DNA from 3 places in the Providencia manganoxydans genome. Region 2 is predicted to be linked to each of the others. Evidence: predicted binding sites of a transcription regulator. Region 2 holds the regulator's gene; each other region holds the start of a gene.

Region 1 (10,420 bases), 1.0 Mb from region 2:
GCAAAAGCCATTGGGAGCGTAGTGACTTTAACTACCTACGATGCATCTAAGCTTTCTGAAGGTATGCCTATTCGTTATTTAGGTATTGATATTGGTCAAATTGATTCATTGAAGCTATCGCCGGATAATCGAGAAGTTAATGCACGAGCAATCCTTTACCCTGAATATGTTCACGCCTTTACCAAAAGTGGTAGCCGTTTTGCTGTTGTCACCCCTGAACTGTCCCCATCAGGATTTAATAATTTAGATTCCTTAATTCAACCTTATATTAATGCAGAGCCAGGACGAGGAAATAAAAGCCGTTACCAATTTGAATTACAAGCTGCCAATATCACTGATTCACGTTATTTAGATGGCTTAACTATCATTTTAGACGCCAGTGAAGTCGGTTCTATTCAAGTTGGCACACCATTGCTATTCAGAGGTATGGAAATTGGCACTGTAACAGGTTTGTATTTGGGAGAGCTTTCCGATCGAGTTTATGTTGCCACTCGAATTGGCAAAGAATATCAATATCTCATTCGTGACAACACTCAATTTTGGTTATCGTCTGGCTATAATTTATCCTTTGGCCTTACTGGTGGCATGATTAAAAGTGGTACATTTAAACAGTTTGTACGCGGTGGCATATCACTTGCAACCCCACCAAGCGTGCCTCTTTCGCCAAAAGCTAAACCTGAACAGCATTTCATTCTAAAATTAGAGCCACCAAAAGACTGGTTGGATTGGGGTACATCTATCCCGAAACAATAATCACTAGAAAGGTGCGTATTTAAACAATATTGCACCTTCTATCTTTTTTCTTGAAAAAAAATTTTTGGAAATGAATTCCATTTATACTATGCTTAGTTTTGTTGAGTCGATAATACCTACTCCAAAACTACATTAGAGGTAACATTATGAGCATAGTTAATTTGAAAATATCTTCCTATGAAATCAATGATGCAATTATGGCTGATCATAAAAGCGATACCGTCAGTATTCCATGCGATTCTGATACAGAGTTCTGCATGCAATTGGATGGCTGGGATGAAAACACCAGTATCCCTGCGTTAATCAATGAGAAACCCGTTTTGTTATATCGCCAGCGCTATGACAAAGATAATCATCATTGGATAATGCGAGTGGCTTAATTGATGAAGCCGCTAAGTAATCAGCAGCATATAATAGGCAAAAAAAGAGGCCTGGTAGATTCCGATTACCGGGCCTTGGGAAATGGCTCTGGCAGAGCCGTGCGCTAAAAATTGCCATTGAGACGTAACAAAGTACAATTTAATACTAGCTCGCTAAACGTACTCTTACCATACTAATTATCAATTTTTTCACATATTATTAACACAATTTATTTCTTAATTTTCGAATATCGAGCTATTTGATTGATAGTTAAATTCTATTTCAACAATAAGTATAACCTTTCAAATTTAATCAATATAAAAATACAAAAAACTATAATTTATCGTTATTTTTACTGAGCTTCGAAATAATAAAAGGTGTCGCTAATCAGTCAGTAAACGAGTCGCTAGATGTATAGGAAATACGATGATTAGCATGAATGGATGAATAAATGAATGGGATATATTTAGACATAATCACCATACCTTAACAAAAACACTGTAATTTGAAGTATGGTGAGTATATGAGCTATGAATTTAGTGTATTGATATAAAAATAGCTATTAGGCTTTATCACAAAGCTTCTCAGCCGCTAATTTAATTGGTAATACCCGCTGTTCTACTGTTTTTTGCGTTTCTATTGGCGCAAGTAGAACATCAATTGGCTGCGCTTTGATCTCTTTTCTTTCCATCTGTTCCTGCGCAACTTGGTTTAATGGATATTGCATCAAAGTTGCAGGGTTAATCACAACTAAAGCACCATTATTGCGACACTCTAGCATGACTTCTTCTCGAGTAAATGGCCAATCATCACCAAACTGTTTTTTACTCACAGTTTCTAAAGGAGCAGCCACAGCACTAAAAGCTGAACTGGCCAATAACACAGAGCACAGAATTAATTTCAGTTTCATCCTTATACCTTGTTCAAAATCTTAAATGGGCTGATAGGTTGCAAAAACAGCAACGGCGAGTATTGCCATGCTGCCTAACAATAATTCAATCCAGCTATTAATAATCAAATACTGTAACCGCCCTTTTTGCTGGATCTTAGGCACTAATACATAGCGATTAACCAATGCCAATATCACCATACCAATAACTAATACAATTTTTAACCACAGCCATGATTGATATTCGGAGTTATTATAGGCAAATGGCCATTGTGGTAGTAATGTCATCGCACTAATCACCCCTGTGATTAAAACCATTGCTACTGCAATATGCCCTACGCGAGAGAAACGGATTAAACTCGCAAATATTTGTTTATCTAAGCCCGCCGCCAATTCTTTTTTATCTCGTAAAAATTGAATACAAATCAAGAAAGGCCATAACCCACCAAACCAATAGGCTGAGCTAATAAGATGAATAAATTGATTTAAGCGATGTAAATTACCGATTACCCCATCATGCATAGCAGCATGACCAATCAATGCGTGTAACCCCAATAGCCCAATAGAAAGTATTAACAATGAATATAGTCTAATTTCTTGGCGAGAAATAAAAATCACCCCAAGTGTGATAATAGAGAAAATTAATTCCCAACGCCAAATTTGACCAAACGACGTTTGTAATACGTTGAGCCAAGTTTCAAGATCGACTGCATCTTGCCAGCCGTCTCCCATCAGCCCTGCTTGCGCTGACATCCAAAAAAATGCGGTTACCGCAGTAATCACAGCACTGAATACAATACCGCGATTTAAAATCCGCTGAAGAACTTGGCTAAATGCGCCAGAGCTCAAGATCACCGCAAATATTGACATTCCACACATCAACATCGCGGCAATAAAATGAGAAAAACGTATAACGACGTAAAATGCCTCTAAAGACATAATTATTTCACAGTGAAACTGTATTCGCCCTTAGTCTTATGGCCATCTACAGAAACAACACTCCAATTAACATCGTATTTACCCGCGGCTAATTTACTTTCAATTGGCACAATGACCTTTGTATCGTTATTTGGGTCTAATTCAGGCTTACCTGTTTTAACTACGTTATCATTTGGCCCTGTTACCTTGACTTTTGCAAAGTTAACTTCGATACCTTCAGAAAAATTTAAAGTGATGGACTCTGGAGTTTGCTCTACTGCTGCACCTTCAGCAGGGAGCTGATCTTTAAGATGTGCATGAGCAAAAGCTTGTTGAAATGACATGCCTAAAAATAGAACAGCCACAGCACTGAGCTTGCGCCAAGATGATTTAATTTGGTGGATTGGCATAGTAACCCCTTAATTTGCAGGTGAATTTAGATTTATTGCCAACTATTATACGAAATAAATCTCATTTATCTGCTACAAAAAATCGATTTAGCTACTTAAGGTGTGACTAAAGACACAAAACGCAAAGAAAGGATCACATAAATCTTAACAACGACACCAGCTATGTATGGATCTATGCCTTATATAATACAGAGGAAAACTCAGTACTAAGTAGAAGAGATGCCCGATACATCATAAATTAAGTGACTAGTTCGAATGAACATAGTCACTATAACTTATGAAAGGTGCTGCAATTTTAAGCTGGGAGGAAGATGAATATTTTATATTAAACGTGAGTTACCGCAGACATACTTTTTAAGTCTTTATCCAATAGGAATAGCGCTTTACCACTCTCACCTACCATATCTAATTTATCTAGGATGGATTTGAATAATTTTTCTTCTTCGTGTTGCTCAGCAACATACCATTGTAAGAAGTTAAATGTTGAATAATCCTGCGTTGTCATTGCTAAATGCGCTAATTTATTAATTTCCGCAGTAATTTCTTGTTCGTGTTTATAAGTTAAGGTGAAGACTTCAGCGATTGAATTAAATGCTACTGGTGGTGCTGCAATTTGGCCCAGTATTGGCAGTGCCCCAGTATCACTAAGATAATCAAACAAACGTTGCATGTGCTCCATTTCTTCCTGTGAATGTGCTTTTAAAAAAGCCGCAGCACCTTCGTAACCTTTATCACTACACCAAGCACTCATTTGTAAATATAAATTCGCAGAATAAAACTCAAGGTTTAACTGCTCATTTAATTTATTGATCATGTCAGTTGTTAGCATATTCTTTCCTTAGTCATCAAGAGTAATGTCCATTATTATGCATATTAAATAAATAATTAAAACCCTAAAACAATAATAAAACAAAAAAACCCAATTTACTGATAATTAATAACTTTTATTAAAACTAATAATAATCAATCTCATTATCTTTACTGGAATTTTTTCATTTCATGAAAAAGTAAATAACATTTATTCTCTTAATATTAAATTGCTATATTGTAAATTAAAGCCGTTTATTTTTTATTTATTTTTACTTATTCGATACTAACGTTAGGGCATAGATTATCGCTCATGCATAGTGATATGCTACTATACCAAAATACCTGTAAAGAATTTGAGAAGTAAGATGAACTATAACCTCGCACTGTTACCAAAAGATCAAATGGATAAAGTCAATGTCGACTTGCAAGCTTCAGGTGTGGCTTTTAAAGAACGCTATAATATTGCAGTCATAGCAGAGGTAGTCGAACGGGAACAACCTGAAAATCTTAGAGAATATTTCAGAGAGCGACTCGTATATTACCGCCAACTCTCTCAAAACTTTGCGCGACTTCCTTATGAACCAAGGAATCGTTAATCGATCTCCCAAAGGAGAAGCTAACTTCTCCTTTGGCTTAACAGATTCAGATTATTTCAGTGGATTATATGTAATTGTCGACTTTTCACAGTCAACCACCACATTATACTGTAGATCCTTTTTTGCACCCCTGACTGTCAATGGAACTTCATAACCAGTTGCTGTCTTAGTCACATCTTGGCTATTCACCCATGCCACTGCTTTTTTACCTACCAAGGCTTTTTCATCAGTCCAACGAGGTAAACGATTGTGCATAAAATCATTTTTAACTTGTGCCGCTATTTGTGGCTCAGACAACTTATCGCAACTAATAAAAGGGGCTGCTTTACCTTCTTCTTGATTTGCACTAAATGCAACAGAACTGAATAACAGTACACAGCTACCTACAACACAACTTATTTTTTTTCCTGCTTTCATAATGCTTCCTCTGATCCCTATCAAAATATACTCTCCATAGTTTAAGTTGCAGCATTGTTGACTTACTCACTCGCACCAGTCACCGTATTTTTTATACTTCTAGCAACGCGTTCGCTTGTCGCCTAGCTGTCTCTCGAATTATTTAGAGTATTGTGGGTGGCAAATTAGAATAATCACCATGGTAAATTTTATACGCTATTTATCTACACTATCTAAAATAGACGAATATTTATAAACTGCCAAAATGATTTGACTTAACTAATATGTATCAGATTTTAGCGGAAATGTTAATAGATTGTTTTAGCTATACTAATCGTCATCTTCTTCAAAACGTGCGTGGATCTGTTCTTTGTCTTTGTGCTTTTCACGAATTTCTTGCGCGACAAGGGCAATAGCTTCCCCACTACTCATGCCATCGGCAATAAGTTGATGGATGCGCTCAACCGCTTCCTGTTGCTCTTGGTGATTAAGTGCTGGCATACCTGAAAACATCGTTAAATCCTTTACAATAAAATTTAGCGCAATTTTAACAGCTATTGGCTTCTTAAGATAAGAATATATATTCTAAATAATTCGGGAGACAGCTAGGCGACAAGCGAACGGGTCGTTAAGCGCATCGAAGAGGATATGGCTGGCGCAAGTAAGCGTAATCAAAATGCTGCAACTTGCAGTATGATGAGTATATGCTAATCTGAGCGACAGTCCTTATATGTCGATTATATCGATTTTTAGTTTAGCGTATCCAAATGGTTATCAATAAAATACAACTCCCTTATCATATTCACGCGGCAACTGATTATTTTACACCATTAGCTCATCAACCATGGGCAATGTTACTTCATTCAGGTAATTCAGAGCATTCTCATAACCGATATGACATTATTGTTGCTGATCCTATCGCAACCCTGATAACAAACGGTGACAAAACTACGATTACTCATCAGCAATTCGTTAATGTTTCTGAAGATGACCCTTTCACCTTATTACAAGAATCGATTGAACGTTTCACTCCTGAACATTGTTGTGATAGCGCACTCCCCTTTACTGGAGGTGCACTAGGTATTTGGAGCTATGATTTAGGACGTCGTATAGAAAAACTTCCTCAAATAGCGAAGACTGACTTACAGTTTCCAGATATGGCAGTCGGTATTTACCTCTGGGCATTAATTGTTGATCACTTAGAACAGCGAGTAACGCTATTTAGCTACGATGATGTCAATGAACGTTTAAATTGGCTTAAATCGCAAAAAGCATCACGCAAAACAAAATTCACATTGACCAGCCCTTGGCACGCCAACATGTCTCAAGAGCAATATCAACAAAAAATTGGTCAAATACATGATTATTTACGCAGTGGTGATTGCTATCAGATAAACTTAGCACAACGCTTTCAAGCCAAATATAAAGGCAATGAATGGGATGCGTTCATGTTGCTTAATCAAGCCAACCGAGCACCATTTTCATCTTTTATACGGCTGCCTGAAAACGCAGTAATCAGTATTTCACCTGAACGTTTTATTCTATTGCAAGATGGCGAGATCCAAACTCGTCCAATAAAAGGTACCCTCCCTCGTTTAGAGGATCCTCAAGCAGATGCAGAACAAGCAGACAAATTAGCTAATTCACCAAAAGATCGCGCTGAGAATTTAATGATTGTTGACTTGCTTCGTAATGATATTGGTCGTGTTGCTGTACCAGGAACGGTCAAGGTCCCTGAACTATTTGCGGTTGAAGCATTTCCCGCCGTCCATCATTTAGTCAGTACCATTACCGCTACACTGGCTGCACCTTATACTGCCACAGACTTATTAAGGGCGAGCTTCCCTGGAGGGTCAATTACTGGTGCACCTAAAATTCGTGCGATGCAAATTATTGAAGAATTAGAACCTCATCGCCGTCATGGATATTGTGGCGCGATAGGTTATATTAGTTTTTGTGGCAAAATGGATACTAATATCACAATTCGTACACTACTCACTGACAAAAAACAGATCTTTTGCTGGGCAGGCGGTGGTATTGTAGCGGATAGCCAAGCAGATAAAGAATATCAAGAAACATTTGATAAACTTAGTCTTATCTTACCTGTATTAGGAGAGTTACCACCGCATGACTGAATTAAGTGAATTTATTAATCGCTTTCAGTTAACACTCCCTATAACTCGCCAACCGCAACGGATGGCGAGTAAATCGGCTGCGGTTCTGCTTCCAATTATCAATAAATCAACACCTACGTTGTTACTGACTCAACGTTCACCTTTTTTACGTTCTCATGCAGGGCAAGTTGCTTTCCCTGGGGGGGCAAGTGATCCTGAAGATGGCTCTCTTGTGACAACAGCACTGCGTGAAGCCTATGAAGAAGTCGCTATTCCACCTGAAAAAGTGCAAATACTCGGGCAATTAACACCTCAACAAAGCCTTGGCGGTTATGAAGTTACTCCCATTGTTGGCTTACTACCCGCAGGAATTGACTATCGTCCAAATCCAAGCGAAGTCGCGAGTGTCTTTGAAGTGCCTTTATTTGATGCCTTATCACTCCAGCAGCATAAATTCATTGATGTTAAACGTTCAGGGCGTTCTAACCGTATTTTCTTTTATTGGTATCAAGGTCACCTAGTTTGGGGACTAACCGCTGCCATTATTCATCAGCTAGCCCTCCAACTTAAATAATCATTTCGTGACGTAATCGAGCGCATTTTGTGCTATTTTTAATCAATAGGCCTTTTGTTGCTACCTTATTTTAAAAAATAATTTAAACTTACTGGTTAACACTACTAAATCACAGTAAAGTAGCGCCCTTTAAAATAAATCACTAAATATCTACTTTTTTTAAGGAGTCCTGCGTGATAAGCGTTTTCGACATGTTTAAAGTGGGCATAGGTCCTTCAAGCTCTCATACCGTCGGCCCAATGAAGGCGGGAAAAGAATTTGTCGATGATTTGGTAAACAAACAATTATTACCAAGCGTCACACGCATTGCTGTTGACGTTTATGGCTCTCTTTCACTCACTGGAAAAGGTCACCATACTGATATTGCTATCATTATGGGGCTTGCGGGTAATTTACCTGCAACCGTCGATATTGAATCGATCCCTGCTTTTATCGCCAATGTTGAGAAAACAGAAAAATTGTTGCTTGCCAATGGCACCCACACCGTGGATTTCCCACGCGAAGGTGGCATGAACTTTCGTCTAGACAACCTACCACTGCATGAAAATGGCATGACTATTCATGCATTCGCTGGTAATGATGAGATTTATACTAAAACTTACTACTCTATCGGTGGTGGTTTTATTGTTGATGAAGAACATTTTGGTCAGTCAACTCTTGACAGTAAACCCGTATCTTACCCATTCAAATCAGCAGAAGAATTGTTACTCAACTGCAAAAAATCTGGCTTATCTATCTCAAGTTTAATGATGAAAAATGAACTTGATCTTCACACCAAAGAAGAGATTGATGCCTACTTTGCTGATGTTTGGCAAACCATGCAGGCTTGTATTGAGCGTGGCTTAAACACTGAAGGCGTTCTACCAGGACCTCTACGTGTACCACGCCGCGCGCCGGCACTCAATCGCCTTGTCACATCTTCGAGTAAGCTGTCTAATGACCCAATGAATGTTGTTGACCTTATCAACATGTTTGCATTAGCCGTAAATGAAGAGAATGCAGCAGGTGGTCGTGTTGTAACTGCACCAACCAATGGGGCTTGTGGTATTGTTCCTGCGGTTCTTGCTTACTACAACCACTGTATTGAGCCTGTAACACCTGAACTCTATACACGCTACTTCCTCGCATCTGGTGCAATTGGTATTCTTTATAAAATGAATGCGTCAATTTCAGGTGCAGAAGTCGGTTGCCAAGGTGAAGTTGGTGTTGCGTGCTCAATGGCGGCGGCAGGTCTTGCTGAATTATTTGGGGCTAGTCCTGAACAAGTCTGTATTGCCGCAGAAATTGGTATGGAACATAATCTAGGACTTACCTGTGATCCTGTCGCTGGACAAGTTCAAGTGCCTTGTATAGAACGTAATGCGATCGCATCAGTTAAAGCTGTTAATGCAACACGTATGGCACTGCGCCGTACGAGTGAGCCTCGCGTTTCTCTCGATAAAGTCATTGAAACCATGTATGAAACAGGTAAAGACATGAACGCTAAATATCGCGAAACATCTCGTGGTGGTTTAGCAATTAAAGTTCAGTGTGATTAATGTATCAATCATATAATTTATACTTTAGATAATTCGAGGTGTAGGTAAGCGATAATAGCATGAATCGCTAAAAGCCTAAAAAACTGTGACCTGCGCTGCAATTTAAAGTATGACGCCGTGAATTCATCATAATGAATGGATCCACGGCGTTTTATTTTGCTAATAATTTAATCATTATCATCTATAAAAAATAATAGTTGTTTGTTTTTTACTCACACTCAATCTCTTTTTGATAATTTAACGAAAATTTAATTAAATCGTTACTAAAATGACCTGATCATAAAATAATCTTTTTTCAGAACTTCCTACTGCTGAAACGAGTCACATTTTGCTTATTTTTTGGGCTTTTTTAGTTTAATATCAAATTAGTTGTTCTTCCTTTGTTACCGATAACAGAATTATAATCCAAATAAAGTTATTTATACAAAATATAAATTCACAATAATCAATATATTCAAAAAATACATGCATATTATTTGAAATAACGCGTATGTTTTTAATTTTCTGACACAAAACAAGTTTTTACATTAATGCAAAATGTTATGCTACCTCTACTGACTCTATTAGATGGTAAATTAACAGTTTGCTAACTGAAATAAATAGAGTGATTTTATTCAGCTAAAATTATCAGTATGGTTTTCTATTAGGAGGGCTAATTAAACTGATTCAATTTTGATCTAATGCGTTATTCCGTTCGATCTATAAAGAGGGAAATCAAGTGAGTATAGCTATTATGATTGGTACCCACGGTGTGGCAGCAGAGCAACTTCTGCGCACTACCGAAATGTTGATTGGCGAGCAGGAAAATGTCTCGTTTATCGACTTTGTACCGGGGGAAAATGCTGAGACCCTGTTTGATAAATACACCGCCAAACTAGCTGATTTAAGCACCACTGACGGCGTACTATTTTTGGTCGATACTTGGGGAGGCAGCCCATTTAATGCCGCCAGTCGTATCGTCAATGATCAAGATAATTACGAAATAGTCACTGGTGTTAACGTACCTATGCTAGTCGAAACGTTTATGTGCCGTGATGATAACCCTTCTATGGCAGAGTTAGT
Region 2 (10,420 bases):
GAAGAACCGTTATTAGTATCGCTCACCGTTTAAATACCATTATGCATGCTGACAAAATTTGTGTGATCCGTGAAGGTGCAGTTGCTGAAGTAGGTACTCATCAAGATTTACTGCAACAAAATGGAATTTACGCCAGTCTATGGCATCAGCAAACTCGCTAGTGAATCAGAAAAAAGCACTAATTAAATATTATTTGGTGCTTTTTCCAACAAACAGTTCTTTTTTTTACTATCAAAGACTTTCACTGAATATGCGCTCTGGCACAAGGACGACAGCTAAGGTATGATTGCGCGCTGGATTATTGGTACACGCCCATTAGTATTAAAGAAATATGGCAAAAGAACAAACTGATCGCACCACACTTGATTTGTTCGCTGAGGAACGCAGGCCTGGGCGACCTAAAACAAGTCCGCTTTCGCGGGATGAACAATTAAGAATTAATAAACGTAATCAACTTAAAAGAGATAAAGTCAACGGGTTACGCCGCGTTGAACTAAAGCTCAATGAAGATGCTGTCGCCATATTGAATCAGCTGGCTGATGAAAAAAATATGAGCCGTAGCGAGCTAATAGAAGAAATGCTAATGTCACAGCTCGCGCAGGTTTACGAGCCTTCAAACAGATAGTTTCGTCTTAGTAAACCACACAAATTCGACAGATTTATTCAGGGTTTTTCGCCAAAATAAGGCCAAAGTTTTATTTATTCAAATTTAGCCCTATCTGGCTCTTTTCAAACCAGATTGGAAAAACAAGAGGTTATTCACTTTATGGCAGTCATAGGCATTTTCTTCGGTAGTGACACTGGTAATACAGAAAATATTGCCAAAATGATCCAAAAGAGATTAGGCAACGATAACGCTGAAGTTCATGATATCGCTAAATGCAGTAAAGAAGATATTGAAGCGTTTGATATTTTACTTCTTGGCATCCCAACTTGGTATTATGGTGAGGCCCAGTGTGATTGGGATGATTTTTTCCCAACTCTCGAAGAAATTGATTTTGAAGGCAAACTTGTTGCTTTATTTGGTTGTGGTGATCAAGAAGACTATGCAGAGTACTTCTGTGATGCGATGGGAACTATCCGTGATATTATTGAACCGCGTGGTGCAGTAATTGTCGGGGCTTGGCCTACTGAAGGCTATCATTTCGAAGCCTCTAAAGGCATGTATGATGACAACCATTTTATTGGATTAGCCATCGATGAAGATCGCCAGCCTGAGCTAACCGAAGAGCGTGTTGATGCATGGGTACAACAAATTTCAACAGAGATGTCTCTATCTGAGATCCTCGGCTAACGAACAAATCAGCGTAGGATTGCTGATATTATTATAATAATGAGACAATGCATGGTTTCTATTTTTTGTTTCCATGCCTATAATTGTAAATCAGTTTCGAAGACAACTGAATATATGTTAAAAATGTCTCATTATTGTTAAATTTCTGATTTAAGATACAGGACAAACCCGCATGACAGACAACAATAAAGCATTGAAAAATGCTGGACTCAAAGTCACTCTTCCAAGATTAAAAATATTGGAAGTACTTCAGGAGCCTGAGTGCCATCACGTCAGTGCGGAAGATCTCTACAAAAAATTGATTGATATGGGTGAAGAGATCGGTCTGGCCACAGTATACCGCGTATTAAACCAATTTGACGATGCTGGCATTGTGACCCGTCACAACTTCGAAGGTGGTAAATCCGTTTTTGAACTGACTCAACAGCACCATCATGACCACTTGATTTGCTTAGATTGCGGTAAAGTAATCGAATTTTCTGATAAATCAATTGAAGAACGCCAAACGAATATTGCTGCTCGTCATGGTATTAAGCTATCTAACCACAGCTTATATCTTTATGGCCACTGCGCTGATGGCGATTGCCGTGAAAATGCAAATGCACACGAAGCAAAAGAGTGATTGAGTTGTTTTTTAACGACTCATAGCTATTGTAATAAGGCACTCATACAGTCTCTTAATTACCAAATAACCTCATGTTTTACATGGGGTTTTCTTTTATCTACACACAGATATTCTCCTTGCATCATATCTTTTCTGATTAATCATCATCCTATGATCCGTTGCTATGATTGTGATATCAGCTGCCAACGAAAGTCATTTTCATACATTATGTATAACGACTCCCAAATAGACTTAGCTATGACATCGTCATAGTCATCATTTTGCGTACAGCTTCGCAGCAAAGACATATAAAAAAGCATTAGATGCAGAGCAATAACCGCCAACTATTATAAAAAATTTTTAAAGATTTAATGGAATGCACAAACTTAACTAGAGAAGAATTAATTTCTCTGCAATAGTGCAACTGCTAATTGTAATTGGTGGTATCTAACGAATACCACCAATACTGATACCTTATTTTTGCGTCACTATTTCGACACGGCTTGTTCGTGTGCCCAGTGCATTTTTCGCTCTCACCTTCACGCTGCCATTCACTTTTGGTGGATGTTGTGCTGAATACGTTTGCCAGTGATCACTCTCTCCTAATGAGTACTCAATCACTAAACCTGGATAGCTAAGATTTGCCAGTAACACGCCATTTTCAATTTTAGCGCCAGGAACAGGGATCCGGTAAGCAACACCCGCTCTATCTAATCGCGGCAGTTCCTTTACTCCGACGATTGTTGCAAAACGATCCCAGTCATTAGCTAAATTTTGCTGTGAAACATGCTGTGTTTTACCTCCAACATATTCACGGCCAGCTTGGTAATCATTCTCCCATTCCGCCTTATGCCAAGCTCTCTCTGCAAGTGGTAGGATCCTTGGGAACAGCATATATTCTACTTGGTCGTCTGTTCTAACTGCTTCACTCCATAATTGGCCAGACAAGCCATAGATCCCCGGCCAAGGCTTATCACTTTTTGCAGTAAACTGATTTCCATCTCTATCAACCGATGTTTCTGCATTCTGAGGCAAGTTATCAGGTGCAAATGAGAAAACTTTTTGTTCATCACTCGCGCGAGTCGCCCAATAATAGCCACTTTCGCTTGGATTAACTTCATATGGCATATCGAAATAAACATAATCAGGATTTGAAATAACGACCTGATAGCCTTTGTTTGCCCAGTCATTTGCCGAATCAAAACCTCCCCAATAGAGGGTATCCCAAAAATTAACTCTCACATTTTTGGTTGCAAAATCTTTAGCATTCACAGCATCTTTTAGGCCATCTTGCCATGCTTGCATGGTAGTAACCCCTTCTTGCTGTAAACCTTCACTAACTTGTTTGGCAAAATGGCTCGATAGGTGATCAAAATCACTGACATCACCATTTTTAATCAGCAGCTGACAGGCTTTCGATTTCGCCCACGGTTTATCTTCAATTTGTTTATCAATTATCCCTTTACCTAATTCAATAGCACCATTTTTATCTTGGAATCCTGCCCCCAAGCGAATATTTTTCGCTTCATCACCACCAAAATGCCATGTCTTCAGGGGTACACCCGCCTCTTCATGCATTTGCATGACTTCACTAACAACTTTATTAACAAAGTTTTTAGATGACTCTAAACACGGATTCAAGTAACTACGCTTATCATAAAATTGTACCGACGTTGTCACTGATGTATCTGATGGATCAACTAAGCGGTATTGCTCGGCCCCTTTTTCATCTCCAGCGGCTTTCAATTTATTATAGCGAGCTTCCATTGATACCACCGCAGCGCGGGCATGTGCAGGCATATCAATTTCAGGGATCACTTCAATATGACGTGCTTTGGCGTAACGTAAAATATCAATATAGTCATCACGAGTAAAATAACCGCTCCCCATATTATTGTTTTCAGCACCTGAGCCTAACTGAGGTAATAAACATGTTTGCTCGTCAAGATCGTGACAGCGTTGACTACCAACTTCTGTGAGTTCAGGCAAATCTGGGATCTCAATCCGCCAACCTTCATCATCAGTAAGATGAAAATGGAATTTATTGAGCTTATAACGTGACATCTGGTCAATTAAACGCATGACAACTTGCTTACTATGAAAATTACGTCCTACATCCAAGAAAACACCTCGATATTCCATACGAGGCTTATCTTTAACTGTCATCGTTGCAATTGTTGGCTTCTCGGATTCACTGACTGCTGAAAGTAATGACTCCATACCATAGAATAGCCCTACACGATCATAACCAACAATCAGTGCTTTTTGGGGAGTGATCACTAATTCATAAGCACCGCTGATTTGATTATCAATAGCAAATTGATTAGGGATAATCTTACCTTCAACAAGGAAACCTTGATTATTTTGTTTAAGCTTAACTTGTTGTAAATGCTCATCAATGACTGCAAGTTCCTCTTTTGTTAAACCTTCTAAATGTAAATTTATACCTTTAGATAAATCAACGTCTCCTTGCTGTAACGTAATATCGAGTGGCGTAGGTAAAATTTGCCCTCGCATTTGCTGTTCAGATAGGGCATTTAAAGCGGTATTTTTTTTGTAACGATTTTCAGCAGTCATCAGTACATTGTTATCTGCACCTACCCTTTTCCAATTCTTGAGTTCAAATGGCGCTACAAACTGAGTAGGATCCTGAGTATCGGTACTCTTGAGGTTGCGTGGTAACGCATCACCTGAAGTTGCATACCAGCGAGGCATAAAATCTGAATAATTGACCTGCCAATATTCACCTGTTATTGGTAATACCACTTTTTCATTGGCTTTAATTCCTTTGAACTGACTTGTCGGCGTTATTTTATGTAAGTCCCCTGTAACATGAGTAATTTTAAATTGTGGATTATCTTGCTTTAATATTTGTCGAATACTGTGAAAGTAGAGCGCCCAATCATCAGACTCTATCGCATCAGAACCATTCGTCAGCGTGATATCAACACGGTTACAAGCAGCCCAGTCTGCACCTAGTGCAGCGCAATCAATACCATGCTCTCCAGCTTGGTTATCAATAACATTAATTTTTACATCCATATTCGCGAGTGCATCGACAACTTGAGTTGCTGATTGTTCAGCACTGACAATCGTTGAAAATAAAGTTGCCGAAATTAATAATGCCAAAGGACTTAAATAATTTTTTTTCATTGTGACCTCAATATTAAATTCAAATTCAGCCACTGCCATATTATTTTTTGATAGCAGTGACCCTGCTATCAAAAAATAGTAAATGGCATCATAACCATAAACTTAATATCTTTTTCATCTTGGAATATATTACCAAACCCGCCACCATAACTTGGAATATCTGTATGGTTATCATATTTAGTAAAATGTAATTTAAATAAAGTGTCTTTAGCTCTACCCGTTTGCACGGTATATAAAATATCAAAGTTCCAAGCGCTTTCTCTTAATTTTACATCTTGGGCATATTGAGAATTAGTACTTGGTTTAGCATCCCATCCATAAATATAAGATGTTCCGATTTTCCAGCCAGCAAGATCCCAATTAGCTAAATCATACATAACACCCGCATAAACCGCTTTTTCATTATTCGCGTTATAATCTGAACGTCCATCCCACCAAATATCTAAACGCCCATTCGACGTTGCATAGCCGGGGGTCATCCGCTGTAAAAAATAACCTTGATTTCCTTTTGCTTTGGAATAAGTACCTTCTAAACGAAAATCAAATTGGTCATAGGTATACCCTAACGTCACTGCTTGTAAAAAAGCTAAACCATCGTAAACATCATTCACACCACCATCGGACACTTTGTCTTTGGCACCATAGAATTGATATGACATACGAAGATCGCGGGATGCAATAGGAAGCGCATAAGAGGCCTTAGCAAAATATTGATCCATGTAATCCTTTGCTTGGCCATAAGCACCTTCAAGAACGAATGAGTTTTTGAAATCGTATTTAAAACCAATAGACTGGAGGTAGCTAATCCCTGTTTGCCCATCAGCCTCACGGAAATTATACATGTCGCGATACCAAGGTGCTTTATAGCGGTCTGTCCACATATATGACATGCTCAGCGCACCATTTTGTTCGAAATCAAATGCTGCACCGACCTCAAAGCCACGGTAAGTACCTGGCATATAGCTCCAATGAGATGCAAGTAGTGTTTGCCCCGTTGGTTGGATATACCCTCCTCGCCCCCAAAAGGGCCCATATTTCATTTTCGCTGCGGCTTTATAAACACTCACGCCACTGCGGTCGCCAGTCCATTTTTCATCCCATCGCGTTTTCGCGTCACTAAAGCCGATCTCATTGGGAGCTGCGGGACCACTATTTGATAACTCAATGGCAGTAAACGCAGCTAAATCTAACCCAATCACATCTTGAAAATAGCCAGAAGAAAAATCGAGGCTAGCGTTTACAGTAGAATGTTTAAGGTTATCGACATACTTTTTATATTTATCACTATCGGGGGACAGTTCTTTTCTTGAACGATCACGTTGCCAATAATAAAGCCCTCCTTTAAGTGTTGAATCATCAAGGAATTGCTCAGCAAAACTGATTGATGGATAACTGATAGGCGCCAAGGCTATGGCTATTTTTAGTACGAGCAACCCCCTGCCATAATTGACATTTTTATTAACCATTCGGTATTTCCTCTAATTTTTATATTATTATTAAATTATTATCTTAGTAGTAGCTCATTAGGTAATGATTAATGCCAAAACAAAATACGCATTCCTACTTAGCCTATTTTTCGCGACGCGAATTATCAAGGTGAAAAGTGTATTTATTCCTAAAACATGAGCTAAGACACATTAATTTTTTTGTTCATTACTAGCATTAATTGTTATTAATCATTATATAAATAGTATTAATATCCCAAACTAATGGTTAAATTTAGATAAAACACGCCATGAAATAAGCCCACACAGACTTATTTCAATATAAAAAATAACATTCTTTGGATGTAATCGTTTCAGTCAAACTTGATAAGTTGCAACAAAACTGCTTTAGTGGGTAAATAGTTATTTATTTTAAAATAAGCTAAGTAAATATTTTGTCTTTCAATAAAATAGCTTTAATCTTAGTGAGTGACTCTTAACAAATCTCTTAGCACAGCTTGATATCACCATTAGTAAAAACACAGCCTCATGACGGACATAAAAAATACAACAGCGGCCGCTTGAAGGAAATAAATCAAGATTATTTATATTGAGTAGATATGGATAAACATCAGCAAGAAGGTTGGCGTAGTTTACTTACTGGCAAAAATCTTAGCTTAACACTCGCTCTATCGGGTGGTATTTGTCTTCATGCAATTAATGTCTATATTACAATTACAACACTACCATCCGTTGTTCGCGATATTGGTGGCATTGATTTCTATGCATGGAATACCACTCTATTTATCCTATCTTCAATTATTTTATCAGCACTCACTTCTCGAATACTTAATCGGTTAGGACCTAAAAAAAGCTATGGGCTTGCCACTCTCATTTTTTTAATTGGCTCCGTGATTTGTGCTATGACACCATCTATGCCAATCATGCTACTTGGGCGAATTATCCAAGGTGCTGGTGGTGGTATTTTACTCACACTCTCTTATTCAATGGTGCACATTGTTTTTGCTCAGCACCTGTGGTCTCGCGTATTAGGGATGATGTCGAGTATGTGGGGAATGGCAACATTATTAGGCCCTGCTTTAGGGGGGATTTTTGCTGAGTATGATATTTGGCGAGGGGCTTTTTGGTGCCTAGTATTGGTTGGGATCCCTTATTTGTGGCTAACACTAAAAGTATTACCAGCCAAAAATCCGAATGAGAGTGGCCCACAGCAGCCCATCCCCTTACAAGCATTATTGCTTCTTTCTACCGCCGTGCTGGCTATTTCCGTCGGTAGTTTGAGCCAAGACAAACTTATTCCTATTGGTGGCATGCTTCTAGCAATACTCTTATGTGTAAGGCTAGCGGTTATTGAACGCCGTGGTATTAATACGTTATTTCCCAGTGGAACATTCCATTTATCGGCTCAATTAGCCCCCATTTATCTCACCATGGCATTATTAGGTTTAAGTGTACAAACCGAAGTATTCGTCCCTTATTTTCTGCAAATGTTACATGATATTGCTCCGTTGATATCTGGTTACCTAGCCGCTTTAGTGGGGGCAGGATGGTCAAGTGCTGCAATTATTTCTTCATCGCTTAAACCGACTGTCACAACTAAAATTATTCGTTTTACACCGTTAATCACCTTGGGCAGCCTAGTCATCCTGACTCTATTTATGACAAAAACAATTTATATCGCATCCGCTCAAATTTGGGTAATTTGCTCAATGTTATTTATAACAGGGGCTAGTATTGGTGCCGCATGGCCGCATTTATTAGCTAGAGTACTACAAGTTTCTTCTGGTTCTGAGTCTCAAAAAGCCTCCTCAGCAATCACCACATTACAACTATTTTCAACTGCTTTTGGCGCTTCTTTAGCAGGAATGATAGCAAACCTTGCTGGCCTTTCTTCTCCGGGAGGCATTGAAGGCACACAGTCTGCGGCAATATGGTTATTTGTAATATTTTCATTTGTACCATTATTTGCATTCATCACGGCAAATATTGTGGCGAATCGGATCACGGAACCTCACCTTTAAAAATTTAAACTGCATAAATAAGGGATATCCCTTATTTATGCTCAAATAATTACAGATTAATATTTTTCAAATAGTGCTTGGATTTGCTGAGGATTTTTAGTTTCAGTTAGCGCTAATTGTAATAAAACGCGTGCTTTTTGTGGATTTAGCCGTTCTGATGCCACAAAACCGTATAAATTATCATCAACTTCAGCATTACGCGTGGTATACCCTGTTGGTACGCGGCTTGAACGAACGACGACAATTCCCTCTTTCGCTGCATTAGCTAAAGCATCGAAAACAGTTTTATACATGTTGCCATTACCAACCCCTGCACTGACAATGCCTTCAACCCCCTCTTCTCGTAATGCTTTAATGGGTGCAGCTGATGCATTAGAATAGTTGTAAATGATATCAACTTTAGGCAGTTTATCTAATTTGCTCACATCAAAAGCGGCTTTGCTGGTTCTTGGTATTGCAGGTTTATAAAATGTCACTTTGCCATCATGAATAAAACCTTGTGCCCCAGCGTTAACTGCGTCAAAGGCTTGCACTTCAGTTGTACTCATTTTAACCACATCACGCCCTTGAACGACTTTGTCATTCATCACCATCAGCACGCCTCGCTCCCCCGCAGATTGATCTGTGGCCAGTACAACTGCGTTGTAAAGATTTAACGGGCCATCAGCCCCAAGTGCCGTTGATGGTCTCATCGCACCAACGAGTACAATAGGTTTCTGGCAAGATATCGTGAGATCAAGAAAAAAAGCCGTTTCCTCAAGTGTGTCAGTACCATGAGTGATCACAAAACCATCTGTTTTATCGCACTCTTGGTTAATTTTTTTTGCTAACGTTAACCAAACTTGGTCATTCATATCTTGGGAACCGATATTAACTACTTGTTCACCACTAAGGTTAGCTAGCTTTTTCATCTCTGGAACTGCATTAATCAGCGCATCGATCCCCACTTTTCCTGCTTGATAGCTCGATGATGTTGACGAATCCCCCCCACCAGCAATGGTTCCCCCTGTGGCTAACACTGTGATATTGGGTAGTGCAAATGCCGCTCCTGTGCATAGTGAAAGAGAGATAGCTGTTGCCAGTAATACTTTGTTGTTAAGTTTCATCATATAACTCCCATTTATATAAACTACAGTTATTATGTGGAATTAGAACAGTATTTCCGTGATGACGCTTATTATTTTAGATGAAATTGCTGACAATCAGATAATTTTGCGTGAGATATAATACAAAAATCCGTATCATAGTTGCTTATTCCTCCCTCAAACTAAATAAGTCATAGACCTATGAGCCAAACATTTATTCCTGGCAAAGATGCCGCCCTTGAAGTCTCCATCGATGCATTTCAAACTAAATTGAAAAAGCTAGGATTCGATATTGAAGAAGCCTCATGGCTGAACCCTGTACCCAATGTTTGGTCAGTGCATATCCGTGACAAAGAGTGTCCTCTTTGCTTTACCAACGGTAAGGGAGCTAGTAAAAAAGCGGCTTTGGCTTCAGCGCTTGGTGAATATTTTGAGCGTTTATCAACTAACTACTTCTTTGCTGATTTCTATTTAGGTAAATCGATCGCTGAAGGTGATTTCGTCCACTATCCAAATGAAAAATGGTTCCCTTTAACTGAAGATGACGCATTACCTGAAGGTATTTTGGACTCACGTTTACGTAAATTTTATGATCCAGACAATGCGTTAGCAGGTAGCCAATTAATTGATTTGCAATCAGGTAATGAAGAACGAGGCATTTGTGCACTACCTTTTACTCGTCAGTCTGATAATCAAACTGTCTATATTCCGATGAATATCATTGGCAATTTATATGTTTCTAACGGAATGTCCGCAGGTAACACGCCAAATGAAGCCCGAGTTCAAGGTCTATCTGAAGTTTTCGAACGATTTGTTAA
Region 3 (10,420 bases), 1.3 Mb from region 2:
AGCCAAAAATTTGCGGATAAAGAAACATTATTAAATTCATTGTTATCAATGTATGTACCTAATAATAAAGCTGAATTTGAGCGTTTTAAAGTAGAAACAAGAAATGAACCTACTCATTTTTTTGAGTTGATAAATGAGTGGATAAGCACCGAAAAACTGACCTATGCAAAATAACTCAGTTTTATAGGATTAAAAAAGCGGCTCAATTAAAAGCCGCTTTGCTTATGTTTCTTTCTAGAGGTAGTAAAGGTTAATGTGTTTTGCCTTGTTCAATTCCCAAACCAATTTGAGAGCGAACAAACTGTTCTCTAAAACGCTCTCTTTCCATTTTGCCGCGCTCTGAGTTATCCGTTACAGAGAATAGCCACGAAGCTACAAAGGCGACAATCATTGAAAAGAATGCCGGATACTCATAAGGATAAATCGGTTTTTCATGATGTAAGATGCTGACCCAAATGGTTGGACCTAAAATCATAAGCACAACCGCAGTAATTAAGCCTAGCCATCCGCCGGCTAAGGCGCCACGAGTGGTCAGTTTTTTCCAATACATGGATAACAGTATGATAGGGAAGTTACAGCTTGCCGCGATAGAGAAGGCTAAGCCAACCATGAAGGCGATATTTTGGTTTTCAAATAAGATCCCTAATCCGATGGCAACGAATCCTAATATAACGACGGTTATTTTAGATACGCGTAATTCTTCTTTTTCGTTAGCTTTACCATCTTTAATCGCCATTGCATAAAGATCATGGGATACAGCCGAGGCACCGGCTAATGTTAAACCAGCCACAACGGCGAGTATAGTGGCAAATGCAACCGCAGAGATAAATCCAAGGAAGAAATTTCCACCGACTGCATCTGCAAGGTGTACTGCCGCCATATTGGTTCCACCAATAAGCTTACCAGCTGCATCTTTAAAGTCTGGGTTTGCACTAACAAGAACTATCGCACCGAAACCGATAATGAAAGTGAGAATATAGAAGTAGCCAATGAAACCTGTTGCATAGAATACGCTTTTACGTGCTTCTTTCGCATCACTAACGGTGAAAAAGCGCATGATAATATGAGGTAGCCCTGCGGTACCAAACATCAATGCTAGGCCAAGTGAAAGCGCAGATATCGGATCAGAAACTAAGCCTCCGGGACTCATAATCGCGATGCCGTTTTTATGAACTTCTACCGCTTCTTTAAATAGTGTATTGAAATTAAAGCCAACATGTTTCATGACCATGACAGCCATAAATGTTGCACCGGCTAATAAGAGGATTGCTTTGATTATCTGTACCCATGTTGTCGCTAACATCCCACCAAATAGGACGTACAACACCATGAGGATCCCAACGATCACGACAGCGATATGGTAATTCAAGCCGAAAAGCAATTCGATCAGTTTACCTGCACCAACCATTTGCGCTATTAGATAGAGGGCGACAACAACCAGTGAACCTACAGCGGATAAGATCCTTATTGGTCTCTGTTTTAATCGATATGAGGCTACATCAGCGAATGTATAGCGACCGAGGTTACGCAGACGTTCTGCAATAAGAAATAGAATAATTGGCCAGCCGATTAGAAAGCCGATGGAGTAAATCAGCCCATCATAGCCTGATGTATAAACTAGAGCTGAAATACCTAAGAATGATGCAGCAGACATAAAATCGCCGGCAATTGCCATTCCATTTTGAAAACCGGTAATTTTACCGCCAGCAGTATAGTAATCTGAACGGGAGCGAGTTCTTTTTGAAGCCCAGTAAGTAATATAAAGTGTAAATCCGACGAATAACAAGAACATAATAATGGCTTGAATATTGACCGGTTGTCGCTCAACATCGCCCGTCAGTGCATCAGAGAATGCTGCTGAAGAGGCAAAAAGTAGGATAAGGGGTAAGATTTTTATCATTTTTGCACCTCTTTTAGTATTTCAGCGGTTAAGCGATCATATTCACCATTTGCACGAATAACATAGATACCCGTTAATACAAAGGAGATAACAATGAGCCCCACACCGACAGGAATGCCACGGGTGATATAAGAACCTTCAGAGATTGGTGTTCCTAGCCAGCTAGGAGCAAAGGCAATAAGAAAAATAAAACCGACATACAGTATTAATGTGATAGCTGACAACAACCATGAAAATCGACCACGTTTCCTTACCAATTCTTTAAAGCGAGGGTTATTCTCTACCTGTTGATAAGCAGTAGCATTCATCAGAGTTCTCCTCTGTTATACGTTATACTTTATGTAAGGCCGCTCAATAGAGACGGCCTTTTGGCGTTATGACATACTCATTGATTGTTTTTCTTCGAGTAGTTTTTCGACAACACCTGGATCTGCTAGCGTAGAGGTATCTCCTAAGTTACTAGTATCACCTGATGCAATTTTTCGTAGGATACGGCGCATGATCTTACCAGAGCGGGTTTTCGGAAGAGAATCCGTCCAATGTAGAACATCTGGGGTTGCGATTGGGCCGATTTCTTTACGTACCCAATTGCGGACATCGGTATACAACTCAGGTGATGGTTCTTCCCCTGAGATTAAAGTGACATAAGCATAAATCGCTTGCCCTTTAATACTGTGTGGAATACCCACAACGGCTGCTTCTGCTATTTTTGGATGGGCAACTAAAGCTGATTCTATTTCAGCCGTTCCTAGACGGTGACCTGAAATATTTAATACATCATCGACACGCCCAGTGATCCAATAATAGCCGTCTTCATCGCGACGGGCACCATCACCACTAAAATACATCCCTTTGAAGGTTGAAAAATAGGTTTGTTCAAAACGCTCATGATCACCATATAAGGTGCGCGCTTGACCTGGCCATGAATCAACAATCACAAGGTTACCTTCGGTAGCACCTTCTAGAGGCTCACCAAGGTTATCAACCAAAGCAGGACGAACGCCAAAGAACGGTAATGTTGCAGAACCTGGTTTCAGCATCGTAGCACCAGGAAGTGGCGTGATCATAAAGCCACCCGTTTCTGTTTGCCACCATGTATCAACAACAGGGCAACGGCTGTTCCCGATCTTCTTATAGAACCATTCCCAAGCTTCAGGGTTTATTGGTTCACCAACAGAACCGAGGATCCTCAGTGAACTACGGTCGGTACCTTCGATTGCTTTATCGCCTTCAGCCATTAATGCACGGATGGCAGTTGGAGCGGTATAAAGAATGTTAACTTTATGCTTATCAACCACTTGGCTCATACGATTAACAGCTGGGTAGTTAGGTACCCCCTCAAACATTAATGTTTGAGCGCCATTCGATAATGGACCATAGAGTAGATAGCTATGGCCTGTTACCCAACCGACATCAGCGGTACACCAGTAGACTTCGCCTGGATGATAATCAAAAGTATATTTGAAAGTCAGCGTGGCGTAGACCAAATAACCGCCAGTGGTATGCAATACACCTTTTGGCTTACCTGTTGAGCCTGAAGTATAGAGAATAAATAATGGATCCTCTGCATTCATTTCTTCAGGAGGACAGTCTGCGCTAACCCCTTGAACCAAATCATGCCACCATAGGTCACGGCCTTCTACCCAACTCGGTACATTCCCTGTACGACGGTAAACAATGACGTTTTTGACGGTAGTAACATTAGAATTGGTTAATGCATCATCAACATTTTTCTTCAGTGGAATAGCACGGCCAGCACGTAAACCTTCATCGGAAGTAATAATTAGCTTAGCTTTACAGTCGATAACACGTCCAGATACTGCTTCGGGTGAAAAGCCAGCAAAGATCACGGTATGAATGGCACCAATGCGTGCGCAAGCTAACATGGCAACTGCGGATTCAACGACCATAGGCATGTAAATGGCAACCACATCGCCTTTACGAATACCTTGCTGTTTCAGCACATTGGCGAATTGGCTAACATCATGATGTAGCTCACGATAAGTGACATGTTTAGATTGAGAAGGGTCATCGCCCTCCCAAATGATGGCGGTTTGATCACCTTTTTCTGCCAGATGGCGATCTAAACAGTTAGCGCTTAAGTTAAGAGTTCCGTCTTCAAACCAGCGAATACTGATATGGCCTGGGTCGAAGGAGGTGTTTTTTACTCGAGTATAGGGTTTGATCCAATCAACTATTTTCCCTTTCTCACCCCAGAATTGCTCAGGGTTTTGAATAGAGAGTTGATACTCTGTGTTGTACTGTTGCTCGTTTATCAGGGCATTTTCTGCAATTTCAGCAGGAACGGGATGCTTAGTTATTTGAGTCATATTTTTATCTCCTTGCAGATGTTAATACTATGTCAAAAAATGGTTAACTAAAGCAGGAAATATAAATTTGTTTTTCTTTTGCGCGGAAGATCACGTATTAATTGTAATGGATTTAACAGGATTATCATTTGATGCGAAATGTCTAAATGGAATAATTATCTAATTATGTTATTAAAGGTAATATTAAAGAAAATCAAAGGGTGCTAATGTTGGTATTAGTTGCTAAATAAATAGCCAATGCTAGTTAATGAGAAAGACCACATAAACACCATGGGTTTGATAATGATTTTCATTAACAGTAAAATCACTATAATAAAAGTTATTTTCACAAGGTGTGAAGTATGCTCGTGATACTTCAAGTTGCAGGGTTTTCGTTGGGGTATAAGTGACTAGGCTACGCTCGCTGAGTCACCGTGTTTATCTATACTTCTCGACTATCTGCACCTCGAATTATTTAGAGCATATATACCCGATGTGCCGTACCTTTTGAGTAAACGGTGTAAATTAATAAGTCACTGGAGACAATACAATGAGCTATACATTACCTGCTTTACCTTATGCTTATGATGCGCTGGAACCTCATTTTGATAAGCAAACCATGGAAATTCATCACACCAAGCATCATCAAACTTATGTAAACAATACGAATACTGCATTAGAAAAATTACCTGAATTAGCAAATCTAGACATCGATGTGCTTATTCAGCAGCTAGATAAAATCCCTGCTGACCAACGTACTTTTGTGCGTAACAATGCTGGCGGCCACTCAAACCACAGCTTTTTCTGGAAAGGTTTGAAGCTAGGTACAGAGTTGAATGGATCTCTAAAAGCAGCGATTGAGCGTGACTTCGGTAGCGTTGATGCGTTTAAAGACCTGTTTGAAAAAGCGGCTGCTTCTCGTTTCGGTTCTGGCTGGGCTTGGCTGGTTCTGAAAGATGACGGTAAACTTGCTGTTGTTTCAACTGCTAACCAAGATAGCCCTCTGATGGGTGAAGCTATTTCTGGTGCATCAGGCTATCCAATCATTGGCCTAGATGTATGGGAACACGCTTATTACTTGAAATATCAAAACCGTCGCCCTGATTACATTAAAGCGTTCTGGTCAGTAGTAAACTGGGACGAAGCTGCGAAACGTTTTGCAGATAAAACCAAGTAAGTTATTAAATTAACAAAAACTCGTGGGCGTGGTCTTTATTGGCTGCGCCTTTTTTATTTATATTTCAAATTGTAGGTTGGTATCGTAGCCACTAAGTTACAGTGTTTATCTAATGTTCTCCGCCTCTCTTCACTTGCTGCCTATCTATTGCCTCTATCGCTTTCCTTTCCTGAATCAATCTCAGTTTTGTCTCGTTCCAAACTTTTTTGTTTTATTTATAATCAAGTTTATTAATATTGTTAATCTATAAATGTATGCACGGGCTTCATTTGCTCTGAAGTTGAAATTGTCGGCAATAAGGGAAATAAGGAAGATAAAATGGCATCTAGTATGGTGATGGGGATCGATCTTGGTACCAGTAATAGCGCGGTGAGTTTGTGGATTGAAGGACGCTCTGTTTTAATTCCAAATAAACAAGGAGATGTGCTGACACCTTCTGTGATTGGCATTGATGATGACGAGCAGATTTTAGTGGGTCATTCAGCTCGTGCACGTCTGCAAAGCCATCCACAATTGACTCAAGCCAGTTTTAAGCGCTTTATGGGAACCAATGCGACCTTACCATTAGGCCATCTTACTTTTCGCGCAGAGGAGCTTTCAGCCTTACTTTTGAGGCAATTAAAAGATGATGTAGAAGCTTGGCTAGGTTATTCCGTAAAAGATGCAGTGATCACCGTTCCTGCCTATTTTAATGATGTACAACGCCGAGCAGTGAAAACAGCGGGGCAGCTTGCTGGGTTGAACGTATTGAGATTGCTTAATGAGCCAACAGCAGCATCGCTGGCTTTTGGTTTATTGGAAAATAAAGAGCACAAATATTTGACGTTTGATCTTGGTGGGGGAACTTTTGATGTTTCTATTATCGATATGTTTGAAGGGGTCATTGAGGTTTGTGCGAGTAGCGGTGATGTGCGTTTAGGCGGAGATGATTTCAGTGAAGCTATCTATCAATGGATGTTGAATCAACAGCCTCAATTAAAAGCCTCTCAAGCTGAAGTTAGGGCACCGCTGCTGGAAAAAGCAGAATTATTAAAAATCGCTTTAAGCCAAGGGAATGAAGCAACGGTGGCTTGGTCTTGGCAGGATAAAGAGTGGCAATGGACGATGAATGAGCAAGAGTTCAGTACTTGCTGCCAACCTTTATTAACCCGATTGCAGCAGCCAATTGTGCAAGCATTGCATGATTCTCGATTCACTCTCAATGACCTTGATGACATCTTATTAGTGGGTGGTGCTACACGCATGCCTTTAATTCGCCAAACGGTCGCTCGCCTTTTTGGTCGTTTCCCGCGGCATGACCTGAATCCAGATGAAGCCGTTGCATTGGGTGCGGGTGTGCAAGCAGGAATGGTCATGGCTGATGCTGCGCTTGATGATGTTATTTTAACGGATGTGATGCCTTTTTCGTTGGGAATCGAAACCTCTAAAAAAAATGCAGTGCATTATGAGTCAGGTTATTTTTTACCGCTGATCGAGCGAAATACTTTTTTACCTGTTAGTAAGATGCAAACGGTTAGCACAGTTGAAGATAATCAAACACATATTCTATTAAAGATTTATCAAGGGGAAGCTCGTCGTGTACAAGACAACGTGTTTCTTGGTGAAATGGATATTGATATTCCTGCAAAACCTGCGGGAGAGGTAGATATTGATGTCCGATTCACTTATACCGTTGATGGATTGTTAGAAATTGAATGTCGTTATCAAGGCAACCCTGAAGTGTTTCGTCTGGTAATAGAAAAAGTACCGGGGCAGATGAGCGAAGAGCAAATTGCACAAAGTTTACTGAAAATAGCAGATCTAAAACAACACCCAAGAGATAGGCAAGAAAACAGAGTGTTATTAGCACGTTGTGCTCGTTTATATGAGTTTTTACTGGGTGAAGATCGTTATTGGATAGACCAAGTGACAACGGAGTTTGAAAGAGCTTTAGATAGCCAAGATCAGCGCCGTATCGCTGCAATTCGCGAACAGGTCGAGCAATTTTTAGGTCGTTATGAGGGAGACTCACATTAATGAGTATGTGGGAAATACTAGACATCGCCCCAACGGTGGATGAAAAGGAAATTCGTCGTGCCTACGCACGGCAAGTAAAAAAATATCGCCCTGATAGTCACCCTGAGGAATATCAGCAACTACGTGAAGCTTTTGAAGAAGCAAAACAATATGCGCTGTACGCTGATTTTCATGACAGTGAGGACGATGATGACCAATCTTTAATTTCCATTGATTCATCAACAGTGGAAGAAGAGGTTTCAGATTCACCTTATCAATCTGAACTGACGATGACCTACCCTCTTTCTAATATCAATGTGCTTGAGACTCCTGTTGAAATAGATGCATTACCCGTTGTTGAGATCCCTTATAACTCGGAGCAACTTGAGCGTATTGCTGGCCTGTTAATTAAAGATGAAAAGTTTGGCATGAACGAACTTGCCTTACTATGGGCTGAGGTAGCCGAACGGGGCAGCTTACTCATTCATCAGCAGTTTCATGAAGAGTTTTCGTGGGTATTATCACAGCAAGAAGGCCTTACTGAAGCCATTGTCGAACATGTTTCAACATTTTTGGGCTGGCGGCTGAATGAATATAGCTCAACACACACCATTCCGTTCTATGTACAAAATGCAATTAATGAGCAACTACGCCAAACTGAGGTCGCTCGTGCTTGGAAACAATGTCAAATCGAAGCGGCACAAGGCGATTATCTGGTTGCTGCATCAATGCGTTTATTGGTAAGTGAGCAAGAAAAAGTCTCTTTCAAAGTTCGCTTGATCCCTGGACTCATTCCTCAAATATCACAGCAAGTTGAACAATTAACCTATGAATATCCAGAACTGAAAGATAAATTCAATCCAGCGGTGCAGTCCTTTGTACAGCAACCTAGGATAGCGTTTAATTGGCGTGGTATTTTTTTGTGTGTATTTTGGGGGTTACTGCTGAATATGGTGGCTGCCCGACCAGAGGTTAGCCCCACGGTTGCAATTATTGCTGCCGTTATCATTGTTTTTTATTTATTTATTAGCGACATAATAATGTTTTGGCTACATTCAAAACCAAAACTATTTAAATGGTTTTTGATAATTGAATTCTTTGTGACCCTGTTAGTGGTGCTGAATTTAATTATTGGCCTGTTTTTATCGTTATCGACTTTCTTTGTTGCGTTAGATGTGGGACCTGCGCAAGGTGCTAGAGCAATGGTCTTTTTTATCTTTATTGGCTTAGCATGGTATGCGTGGCCGAGAAATAAACCTTTATTGCGCATGCCCGGTATGGCGCTGTATAGAATATTTGCGAGCCCTTGGATTATTTTAGAGTGGTTTAAATTTTCATGGTTTTCATTGACTTGGTTGGTGGTTATCTATTTGGTTTACTATCGAGTGGCTTATGAGCTACTGAAGTTTTTTACGTTAGAGCACCAATTAGGTTTATGATAATCTCCAGTCATAAATATTAATTTACTGAATTTAAAGCCATTATTAAGGTGTGATATCAATGTTAATTCATCCACAAGTCTATATCGGCCAAGTTCAATCTACACGTGCGTGTGGAAATAGTGCGATTCATAAGCGTCAAGTTGATGGGTTGTTATCATTAGGGCAGTTAGGGCTTGAGGGTGATGAACAAGCTGAAAAACGTTTTCATGGTGGTCCAGATCGCGCATTATGTCATTACCCAGCAGAGCATTATCAATTTTGGGTAAATGCTTACCCTGAACTTGAAGCGCTATTTGTTCCTCCTGCTTTTGGTGAGAACATTTCCACACAAGGTATGACCGAACAAAATGTTTTCATTGGTGATATTTATGCATGGGGCGATGCACGTATTCAAGTTACCCAGCCTCGTTCCCCTTGCTATAAGCTTAATGGTCTCACAGGTATTGAAAATTTCGCACAGATGATGCAAGAAAATGGGCGCTGTGGTTGGCTATATCGTGTGGTAAAAACGGGTTCTGTGAGCGCTACAACACCCATAAAGCTTTTAAGTCGCAATAGTGATGTGTCAGTACAAGAAGCCATTATGATCGCTTTTCATGCACCATTTGATGAAGAGTTATATCATCGCCTATTAGCAACAGCAGGGCTGTCTGCTAGCTGGAGCCTAACTATGCAGAACAGATTAGAACATCGGCGAATTGAAGAGTTCAGCCATCGGCTGTTTGGCAAACGGGGTTGATATAAAGAGGTAAGTAATGCGATATGATTTAAATGACCTCTACTATTACGTTAAAGTTGTTGAACATGGCGGGTTTTCACAAGCGGGTCTTGCTTTGGGGATCCCGAAATCTAAGCTGAGCCGTCGCATTGCTGATCTTGAGCAAAAACTCAATGTTTCTTTAATTTACCGCTCAACTCGCCAATTTCATGTGACTGAAATCGGTCAAACCTTTTATCAGCAATGTAAAAACGTGGTTGAGGAAGCGGAGTTAGCTGAAGAGTTGATTTGTTCTGTACAAACTCAACCTAAAGGAACCATTAAACTATCTTGTCCTATCGCGTTATTACAGGTGTATATGCAAGATCTGCTCATCGATTTTATGGTTAAGTGTCCTGAAATCAATATTCAGATTTTAGCGGTTAATCGTCCTGTGGATGTCATCAGTGAGGGGTTAGATTTAGCGCTTCGAGTTCGCCCACGGCCATTAGATGATTCTGGGCTAATGATGAAGGTGTTAGGTTATTCACAACGCTTATTGGTTGCTAGCCCATTGTTGTTTAAAGAAAGCCCTCCATTACAAACACCAGAACAGCTGGTGGATTACCCTATGTTGGCCAATTCTGAGCATTCACAGCGTTATACCTTGACCTTGAAACATAACGATGAATCGAGTTTCACACAGCATTTCACCCCTAGATTAGCGACAACAGATATCTTGACGCTACATAAGGCGACATTGAGTGGTCTTGGTATTGCGCGGTTACCACTTGAAGTGGTTGAAAAGGAATTAAAAACGGGTGAACTGATCGAAGTGCTACCTGAGTGGCATTTTCCTGAAGGTATCATTCATGCGGTATATCCTTCAAGGAAGGGGAT

Evidence for each region. Region 2 encodes Fur, which represses iron uptake genes when iron is present. Its sites were predicted from a motif close to ATAATAATGAGAACNACTATCAA; they were not measured.
Region 1: ftnA (non-heme ferritin) is a predicted target of Fur. The motif match lies at 4,287-4,309, and genes of this name have one in related genera.
Region 3: sodA (superoxide dismutase [Mn]) is a predicted target of Fur. The motif match lies at 4,507-4,529, and genes of this name have one in related genera.

What each region holds. Positions count from the first base shown of each region.
Region 1 covers NZ_CP067099.1:2,132,825-2,143,244, reverse strand. The annotation lists gene JI723_RS09520 (PqiB family protein) at 1-753, shown strand, start outside; gene JI723_RS09515 (DUF1480 family protein) at 900-1,133, shown strand; gene JI723_RS09510 (DUF2511 domain-containing protein) at 1,676-2,023, opposite strand; gene copD (copper homeostasis membrane protein CopD) at 2,045-2,941, opposite strand; gene copC (copper homeostasis periplasmic binding protein CopC) at 2,944-3,330, opposite strand; gene ftnA (non-heme ferritin) at 3,656-4,159, opposite strand; gene JI723_RS09490 (DNA polymerase III subunit theta) at 4,506-4,736, shown strand; gene yebF (protein YebF) at 4,788-5,153, opposite strand; gene JI723_RS09480 (YoaH family protein) at 5,463-5,645, opposite strand; gene pabB (aminodeoxychorismate synthase component 1) at 5,900-7,267, shown strand; gene JI723_RS09470 (CoA pyrophosphatase) at 7,260-7,820, shown strand; gene JI723_RS09465 (L-serine ammonia-lyase) at 7,994-9,358, shown strand; gene manX (PTS mannose transporter subunit IIAB) at 10,077-10,420, shown strand, end outside.
Region 2 covers NZ_CP067099.1:3,133,824-3,144,243, forward strand. The annotation lists partial or broken gene JI723_RS14220 (type I secretion system permease/ATPase) at 1-161, shown strand, start outside; gene ybfE (LexA regulated protein) at 332-625, shown strand; gene fldA (flavodoxin FldA) at 767-1,294, shown strand; gene fur (ferric iron uptake transcriptional regulator) at 1,467-1,916, shown strand; gene JI723_RS14240 (beta-N-acetylhexosaminidase) at 2,373-5,051, opposite strand; gene chiP (chitoporin ChiP) at 5,120-6,517, opposite strand; gene JI723_RS14250 (MFS transporter) at 7,096-8,517, shown strand; gene ansB (L-asparaginase 2) at 8,574-9,623, opposite strand; gene ycaO (30S ribosomal protein S12 methylthiotransferase accessory factor YcaO) at 9,804-10,420, shown strand, end outside.
Region 3 covers NZ_CP067099.1:77,177-87,596, forward strand. The annotation lists gene JI723_RS00325 (hypothetical protein) at 1-174, shown strand, start outside; gene actP (cation/acetate symporter ActP) at 251-1,900, opposite strand; gene JI723_RS00335 (DUF485 domain-containing protein) at 1,897-2,208, opposite strand; gene acs (acetate--CoA ligase) at 2,275-4,230, opposite strand; gene sodA (superoxide dismutase [Mn]) at 4,760-5,386, shown strand; gene JI723_RS00350 (Hsp70 family protein) at 5,705-7,402, shown strand; gene JI723_RS00355 (J domain-containing protein) at 7,402-8,820, shown strand; gene yiiM (6-hydroxyaminopurine reductase) at 8,882-9,562, shown strand; gene JI723_RS00365 (LysR substrate-binding domain-containing protein) at 9,579-10,420, shown strand, end outside.